Rhodoligotrophos defluvii: one gene and its partner. The protein of the gene in region 1 interacts with the protein of each later gene in a pairwise test. Links are inferred from orthologs where the notes say so. Each region holds a gene or a part of one and is shown in the gene's direction. Other genes may lie near its edges.

Region 1 (2,685 bases):
TGCCCATCCGGATCCGGCCGCGGGATGGCATCCGCCCACACGGCCGGGCCATTCTCGAACTGGTTTGGCGCTATTTCATTCAGCACCATGTCGGGGATGCCAATATCGGCGAGGTGGACGTCGCCGCAACAGGCCCGCCCCGGCATCAGCACATGTCCAGGCTTCTTACGGAAGAAGGTGACGGTTGCCGCCGCCCTGACCGCGACACCCCTCACCTGCCCTGTCTCTCCATCGATGCCGGATGGCATGTCTATGGCCAGAATGGGCCGCCCGCTGGCATTCGCGCGCACGACCGCAGAGGCGGCAGCCCCGTCGAGAGCCCGCGACAATCCGGCGCCGAACAGGCCGTCTATGATCAAGTCAGCGCTGTCGAAGCCTCCCTGCTCCAGCGTCGCTACCGGACCGGCCCATGCCGCGGCCGCCTGGGCCGCATCGCCCTTGAGCTGCTCCATGGAGCCGAGCAATGCCAGCGACACGGCTGCGCCACCCTCGACCAGATGACGCGCCGCCACGAAGCCGTCGCCGCCGTTGTTGCCCGGGCCGCACAGCACCAGCACCCTGGCACCGGGCCAGCGTGCAGCCGCAAGCTCGGCCACTGCCGCCCCCGCGCGCTCCATCAGCAGCAAACCCGGCGTACCGGCGGCGATGGTCAGCCGGTCCGCCTCATACATCTGCCGGGGGGTCAGCAGGGCACAGCGGTTCTCCATCCGATACCTCGCCAAGCGTTGTTACATCGCCACAAGAAGAGTTGCGCATGATCGCAAGACCGTCGTGGCTAAAATGCAGCCAATTGCCTATTATTTCACCAGAGAAGGTGCTGCCCGGCGGGGCTCGTGGCGCCGCACGGAGCGGGACGAAAGGCTGGAAACCTTGTTTTCCGGTACTTCATGATCGGCGCGCCCCGTCTGGCATGGGGGCTGCATTCGCTAGTGCCGAGCATTGCGATGGCATGCTGGCCGCCGGCCATGCCGGAGGACGGGATCTTTCCTGGAGAACGAACTTTAAGGACGGGGCGTATGAAGAAGATTGAGGCGATCATAAAGCCGTTCAAGCTCGACGAAGTGAAGGAAGCGCTCCAAGAGGTCGGGCTGCAGGGAATAACCGTCACCGAGGCGAAGGGGTTCGGGCGCCAGAAAGGCCATACCGAGCTCTATCGTGGTGCTGAATACGTCGTAGACTTTCTACCCAAGGTAAAGATCGAGGTGGTGCTGCCTGACGAGCTGGTCGAAAAGGCGGTGGAAGCGATCCAGAATGCGGCGAAGACCGGCCGCATCGGCGATGGCAAGATCTTCATCTCGACCGTTGAGGAAGCGATCCGCATCCGCACCGGAGAAACCGGCACAGACGCCCTCTGACAGGAGGATCTGGATCATCGGCGTCTGCGCTCCCCCTTCGGGCGCGGGCGTTTTCACACGTTCAACTCTGAGAATTGAAAAGGGGATTATCCATGGCGACCGAGCATACGCCCGAGTCCGTCCTGAAGCTGATCAAGGACAAGGAGATCAAATTCGTCGACCTGCGCTTCACCGATCCCAAGGGCAAGCTGCAGCACGTGACGATGGATGCGGACCTTGTCGACGAAGACATGTTCGCGGAAGGCGTAGCCTTCGACGGCTCGTCCATCGTCGGCTGGAAGGCGATCAACGAGTCCGACATGATGCTGATGTTGGACCCGGAGTCGGCCCATATCGACCCGTTCTATGCGCAGGCGACCCTGGGCATCTTCTGCGACGTGCTGGAGCCGTCGACCGGCGAGGCGTATGAGCGCGACCCGCGCACCACGGCGAAGAATGCCGAGGCCTTCCTCAAGTCGAGCGGCATCGGCGACACGGTGTTCTTCGGGCCCGAGGCCGAATTCTTCATCTTCGATGACGTTCGCTTCGTCACCGATCCCTATCATTCGGCTTTCCGGGTGGATTCGAGCGAGCTGCCCACCAACACCAACACCGAATACGAGCAGGGCAATCTCGGGCATAGGCCGCGCATGAAGGGCGGCTATTTTCCGGTCAACCCGATCGACAGCTGCCAGGACATCCGCTCCGAAATGGTATCGGTTCTCTCGCAGATGGGGGTCAAGACCGAGAAGCACCACCACGAGGTGGGCGCGGCCCAGCACGAGCTCGGCATCTTCCGGGACACGCTGACCAAGATCGCCGACGGCATGCAGCTCTATAAGTATGTCGTGCACAACGTGGCCCATGCCTACGGCAAGACGGCCACCTTCATGCCGAAGCCGATCTACGGCGACAACGGCTCGGGCATGCACTGCCACCAGTCGATCTGGAAGGACGGCAAGCCGGTGTTCGCCGGCAATCAGTACGCCGACCTGTCGCTCGAGTGCCTCTACTACATCGGCGGCATCATCAAGCATGCCAAGGCACTGAACGCCTTCACCAACCCGACCACCAATTCCTACAAGCGGCTGGTGCCGGGCTACGAGGCGCCGGTGCTGCTGGCGTACTCCTCGCGCAACCGTTCGGCCTCGTGCCGCATCCCACACACCACCTCGCCCAAGGCGAAGCGTGTGGAGGTGCGCTTTCCCGATCCTGCCGCTAACCCGTATCTTGCTTTCGCGGCGATGCTCATGGCAGGGCTCGATGGCATCCAGAACAAGATCCACCCCGGCGAACCCATGGACAAGGATCTCTACGATCTGCCGCCGGAGGAACTCAAGGAGGTGCCGCA
Region 2 (5,030 bases), on another replicon or contig:
CTTGTCCAGCACCAAGGTATCGACGCTGGCGAGCCGCTCGAGCGCCTCCGCATTCTTGACCAGCACGCCGAGCTGGGCACCGCGCCCGGTGCCAACCATGATCGCCATGGGCGTTGCCAGCCCGAGCGCACAGGGGCAGGCGATGATGAGCACCGACACCGCCACCACCAGCGCATAGGTGAGCCGCGGCTCGGGCCCGACCAGCGCCCAGGCGATGAAGGCAATCACCGCCACCGCCAGCACCGCCGGCACGAACCAGCCGGCGAACACGTCGGCCAGCCGTTGGATCGGCGCCCGCGATCGCTGCGCCTCCGCCACCATCTCGATGATACGGGCGAGCACGGTGTCGGCGCCGACTCGCTTGGCTTCCATGATGAAGGAGCCCGAGCCGTTGAGCGTGCCCGCGGTCACCGGGTCGCCGGGGGCCTTCTCCACCGGCATGGCCTCGCCGGTGAGCATCGATTCGTTCACGCTGGATGCGCCTTCGACCACCGCGCCGTCCACCGCGATCTTGTCGCCCGGCCGCACCCGGATGCGGTCGCCCGGATGAAGGGCCGCCACCGGCACCTCCTCGTCGCTGCCGTCCGGCCGCACCCGCCGGGCGACCGGCGGCGCAAGGTCGAGCAACGCCCGGATCGCGCCGGACGTCCGTTCGCGCGCCTTGAGCTCCAGGATTTGGCCCAGCAGCACCAGCACGGTGATCACAGCCGCCGCTTCGAAATAGACCGCCACATTGCCGTGGTGGTCGCGGAAACCCTGCGGGAAAATGCCAGGGGCAAGCGTCGCCACCACGCTATAGGCATAGGCCGCGCCGACGCCGATGCCGATCAGCGTCCACATGTTGAGATTGCGCGTCCTGATCGAATTCCAGCAGCGCACGAAGAAGCTGCTGCCGCCCCACAGCACCACCGGCGTGGCCAGCAGAAGCTGCAGCACATTGGGCAAGCTCGGGCCGAACCGGGTTGCGCTCAGCCAGTCCTGGATCGGCAGGCCGAGATGGCTGCCCATCTCGACCAGGAGCAGCGCGATGGCAAAAGGCAGGCTCACCCAGAACTTGCGGGTGAAGTCGACCAGCTCGGGATTGGGGCCGCTGTCGACCGTCACGCTCTTGGGCTCGAGCGCCATGCCGCAGATGGGGCAGTTGCCGGGACCCACCTGCTCGATCTCCGGATGCATGGGGCAGGTGTAGATCGTCCCCTCCGGCATCGGTTCAGGCGCCGGCCGCTCACCCAGATAGGCCTGTGGATCGGCCGCGAACTTGGCCTTGCAGCCGGCCGAGCAGAAATAATAGGTCTGCCCCTCGTATGCATGCACGTGGCGGGCCGTTGCCGGGTCGACCGACATGCCGCACACCGGATCTCGGGCGAGCTGTGCTTCGCTCGTCTCCGCTGCACCATGCTCGTGCTTGTGGGCGACGTGGATATCGGCAACCGGAGCGGGCTTGCCGCTGCAGCATCCGGCACCATGATGCGGGTCACTCATAGGGGGCTCCTGCGCGCGAAATGGGACCGGCGCTCGATTTAGGCCTTCCAGTCACTGGAAGGTCAAGCACACTTAGCATGGACGCAACCCTGCGGCACGATTGCTTGCCGGCCCCGTGCCGAAGCCGCGTGCACTGCCAGGCATCCTCAGCTAAAAGTCCCTGTCATGAACAAGCCGCCACGCCCGGCGCTGCCGGAGCCAACAGAAACGCTGCTTCCGGTCGCCAACCCCGCGGCGCTCATCGACGGCGTCGCCCTGCGCCAGTCGCTCACGGAGCTGTTCCGGCGGCACGAGGGCGATGACGCGGCCATGCGCCAAGCCCTCCTCGCAACCCTGAAGCAGGCCTTGCGGGCGGGTCGGGCGGAAGCGGAGCGCCGGCTGATCGAGGATGGGCATGGCACCGCCTGCGCCATTAATCTGGCCTATGTCCAGGACGAGGTGATCCGCGCGCTCTACGACTTTACGGCCGTGCACATCTACCGGGCGCGCAACCCCTCCGCCGCCGAGCGCATCGCGGTGGTGGCGGTCGGCGGCTACGGCCGCGGCACCCTCGGCCCCAAGTCCGACATCGATCTCCTGTTCGTGCTGCCCTACAAGCAGACCGCCTGGTGCGAGAGCATGATTGAGTACATGCTCTACGTGCTGTGGGACTTGGGCCTCAAGGTGGGCCATGCCACCCGCAGCATTGATGAGTGCATCCGGCTCTCCCGCAGCGACAGCACCATCCTCACCTCCATTCTCGAAGCGCGCTATATCTGGGGCGATGGGGACTTGTTCGCCTTGCTGGAGAGGCGCTTCCGCAAGGAGGTGGTCGCGGGCAATGCCGCCTCTTTCATCGCCGCCAAGCTCGCTGAGCGCGACGAGCGCCACACCCACGCCGGCTCGTCGCGCTATCTGGTGGAGCCTGATGTCAAGAACGGCAAGGGGGGCTTGCGTGACCTGCACAGCCTGTTCTGGATCGCCAAGTTCCTCTACGGCACCGGCTCGCCCGAGGCCTTGGTAGCGGCGGGCATGTTCACCCGCGCCGAGGCGCGGCGCTTCCGCGTCTGCGAGGATTTCCTGTGGGCCGTTCGCTGCCACCTCCATTTCATGACGGGACGGCCGGGCGATCGGCTCACCTTCGATCTGCAGGCCGAGCTGGCCGAGCGGCTGGGCTATCGCTCCCACGGCCGCCAGAAGCGTGTTGAGCGCTTCATGAAGCATTATTTCCTGGTCGCCAAGGATGTGGGCGACCTCACCCGCATCTTCTGCGCCGTGCTGGAAGCCCAGCAGATCAAGAAGATCCCCACTATGAGCGCCATGCTGCAGAAGCTGGGCGTGGCCAAGCCGGAGGTGCTGGACGACCCTGATTTCAAGCTCGATGTGGGGCGGGTGAACGTGGTCGACGATCACGTTTTCCAGCGGCGGCCGATCAATCTCCTGCGGCTGTTCCAGTTGGCGGAAGCCCATGATCTGCTCATCCATCCCAACGCGCTCAAGCTGGTGCGGCGCTCCTTGCGCCTGATCGATGACCGGCTGCGTCACGATCCGCAAGCCAACGCGCTGTTCCTGGAGATGCTGTGTTCGCCGCTGCATCCGGAGGCGGTGCTGCGATCCCTCAACGAGGCCGGCGTGCTGGGCCGCTTCATCCCGGAATTCGGGCGCATCGTCGCGCAGATGCAGTTCAACATGTATCACCACTACACTGTGGACGAGCATCTCATCCGGGCGGTCGGCGTGCTCTCCGAGCTGGAGCACGGCGCCCTTGGCGGCGAGCATCCGGTCGCGCACGGTCTCATCAACACGATCAGCAACCGCCGGGTGCTCTATGTCGCGGTGTTCCTGCACGACATCGCCAAAGGACGGCGGGAATCCCATTCCGTCGCTGGCGAGCGCATCGCCATGGAGCTGTGCCCGCGCCTGGGGCTCACGGCAGCCGAGACCGAGACGGTCGCCTGGCTGGTGCGCAACCATCTGGTCATGAGCGATTTCGCCCAGATGCGCGACTTGAACGACTTCAAGACCATTCTCGACTTCGCCGCGATCGTACAGAGCCCGGAGCGGCTTAAGCTGCTGTTGATCCTGACCGTCGCCGATATCCGCGCCGTCGGCCCCGGCGTATGGACCGGCTGGAAAGGGCAGCTCTTGCGTACCCTGTATTTCGAGACCGAGCCCTTGCTGACCGGCGGCCACACGTCCATCAGCCGCCAGGAGCGGCTGGCGGAGGCCCATAACGCCTTCCGCGAGGCCACGCCCGAATGGGACGATGCTGCGCGCGAGGCCTATGTCGCCCGGCACTATGACCCCTACTGGCTCAATGTCGATCTCGCCCACCACCTCCAGCATGCCCGCATGATCAGGGCCGCCGAAGCGGCCGGTGAGGCGATCGCCACCCATGTGGAGACCGACGCCTTCACCGCCATCACCGAGCTCACCGTGTTCGCGCCGGACCATCCCCGGCTGCTGGCGCTGCTCACCGGAGCTTGCGCCGTCGCTGGGGCCAGCATCACCAGCGCGCAGATCTTCACCACGGCCGACGGCATGGCGCTCGACACCCTGCTCATCCCGCGGGAGTTCGAGCAGGAGGAGGACGAGCGGCGCCGGGCCGAGCGGGTGTGCGAGATGATCCGGCGGGCGCTCACCGGAAAGGTCAGGCTGGCCGAGATGATCGCCCGCAACACCAAGCCGGGCAGCCGGCTGAGCGCCTTCACGGTCGAGCCCCAGGTTATCATCGACAACGATTCCTCCAACCGCTTCACCGTCATCGAGGTCAATGGCCGCGACCGGCTGGGCTTCCTCTACGACCTGACCGAGGCGCTGTTCCGGCTCAATCTCAACATCAGCTCGGCGCAGATCGCCACCTTCGGCGAGCGGGCGGTGGACGTGTTCTATGTCACCGACCTCACGGGGGCGAAGATCACCAATGCCACCCGTCATCGGCAGATCAAGGAGCACCTGCTCGCCGTGATTGCCGGGGAAGTGGCGCAAGGGGCGGCGTGAGGGACCTTTCGCGATGAGTTTGCTGCGCTCGGCCATGACCGTCAGCGGCTACACGATGGCGAGCCGCGTTCTCGGCTACGTCCGCGACGCGCTGTCGGCCGGCATGCTCGGCACCGGGCTGGTGGCCGGTGCCTTCGTCGTGGCCGTCCGCCTGCCCAACATGTTCCGCAGCCTCTTTGCCGAGGGCGCCTTCAATGCCGCCTTCGTGCCGCTCTTCGCCAAGCGGCTGGAGGGGGAGGGGGAAGCGGGCGCCCGCCGCTTCGGCGAGGAGGTGATGAGCGTGCTGCTTACTGCGCTCACCGCCTTCGTCATCCTCGCTGAGATCGCCATGCCCCTGGTCATGCTGGTGATCGCGCCGGGCTTTGCAGAAAACGACGAGCAGTTCGACCTGGCGGTCACCCTCTCCCGTATCGGCTTTCCCTATCTCATGTTCATGTCGCTGGTGGCGTTCTTCTCCGGCGTGCTGAACAGCTTGGGCAAGTTCTCTTTCCCCGCCGCCGCGCCCATCATCCTCAATGTCATGCAGATCATCACCCTCGCCGGCGCAGCTTTCCTCGGCTGGGGGGCCG

The links.
Region 2: the proteins of E4P09_RS15460 (region 1) and E4P09_RS00450 interact in binary tests that used the Escherichia coli proteins (3 or more experiments, as listed by UniProt). The link is inferred for Rhodoligotrophos defluvii from one-to-one orthologs.

The regions. Positions count from the first base shown.
Region 1 is NZ_SZZM01000003.1:246,399-249,083, forward strand. It holds E4P09_RS15460 (P-II family nitrogen regulator), read left to right. Parts: upstream 1-1,016; coding sequence 1,017-1,355; downstream 1,356-2,685. Other genes in the region: E4P09_RS15455 (NAD(P)H-hydrate dehydratase), read right to left, coding at 1-707; glnA (type I glutamate--ammonia ligase), read left to right, coding at 1,448-2,685. UniProt on the Escherichia coli protein: P-II indirectly controls the transcription of the glutamine synthetase gene (glnA). P-II prevents NR-II-catalyzed conversion of NR-I to NR-I-phosphate, the transcriptional activator of GlnA. When P-II is uridylylated to P-II-UMP, these events are reversed.
Region 2 is NZ_SZZM01000001.1:91,892-96,921, reverse strand. The notes cover bases 1,347-4,661. They hold E4P09_RS00450 ([protein-PII] uridylyltransferase), read left to right. Parts: upstream 1,347-1,647; coding sequence 1,648-4,461; downstream 4,462-4,661. Other genes in these bases: murJ (murein biosynthesis integral membrane protein MurJ), read left to right, coding at 4,475-4,661; E4P09_RS00455 (heavy metal translocating P-type ATPase), read right to left, coding at 1,347-1,482. In the rest of the region: more of E4P09_RS00455, read right to left, coding at 1-1,346; more of murJ, read left to right, coding at 4,662-5,030.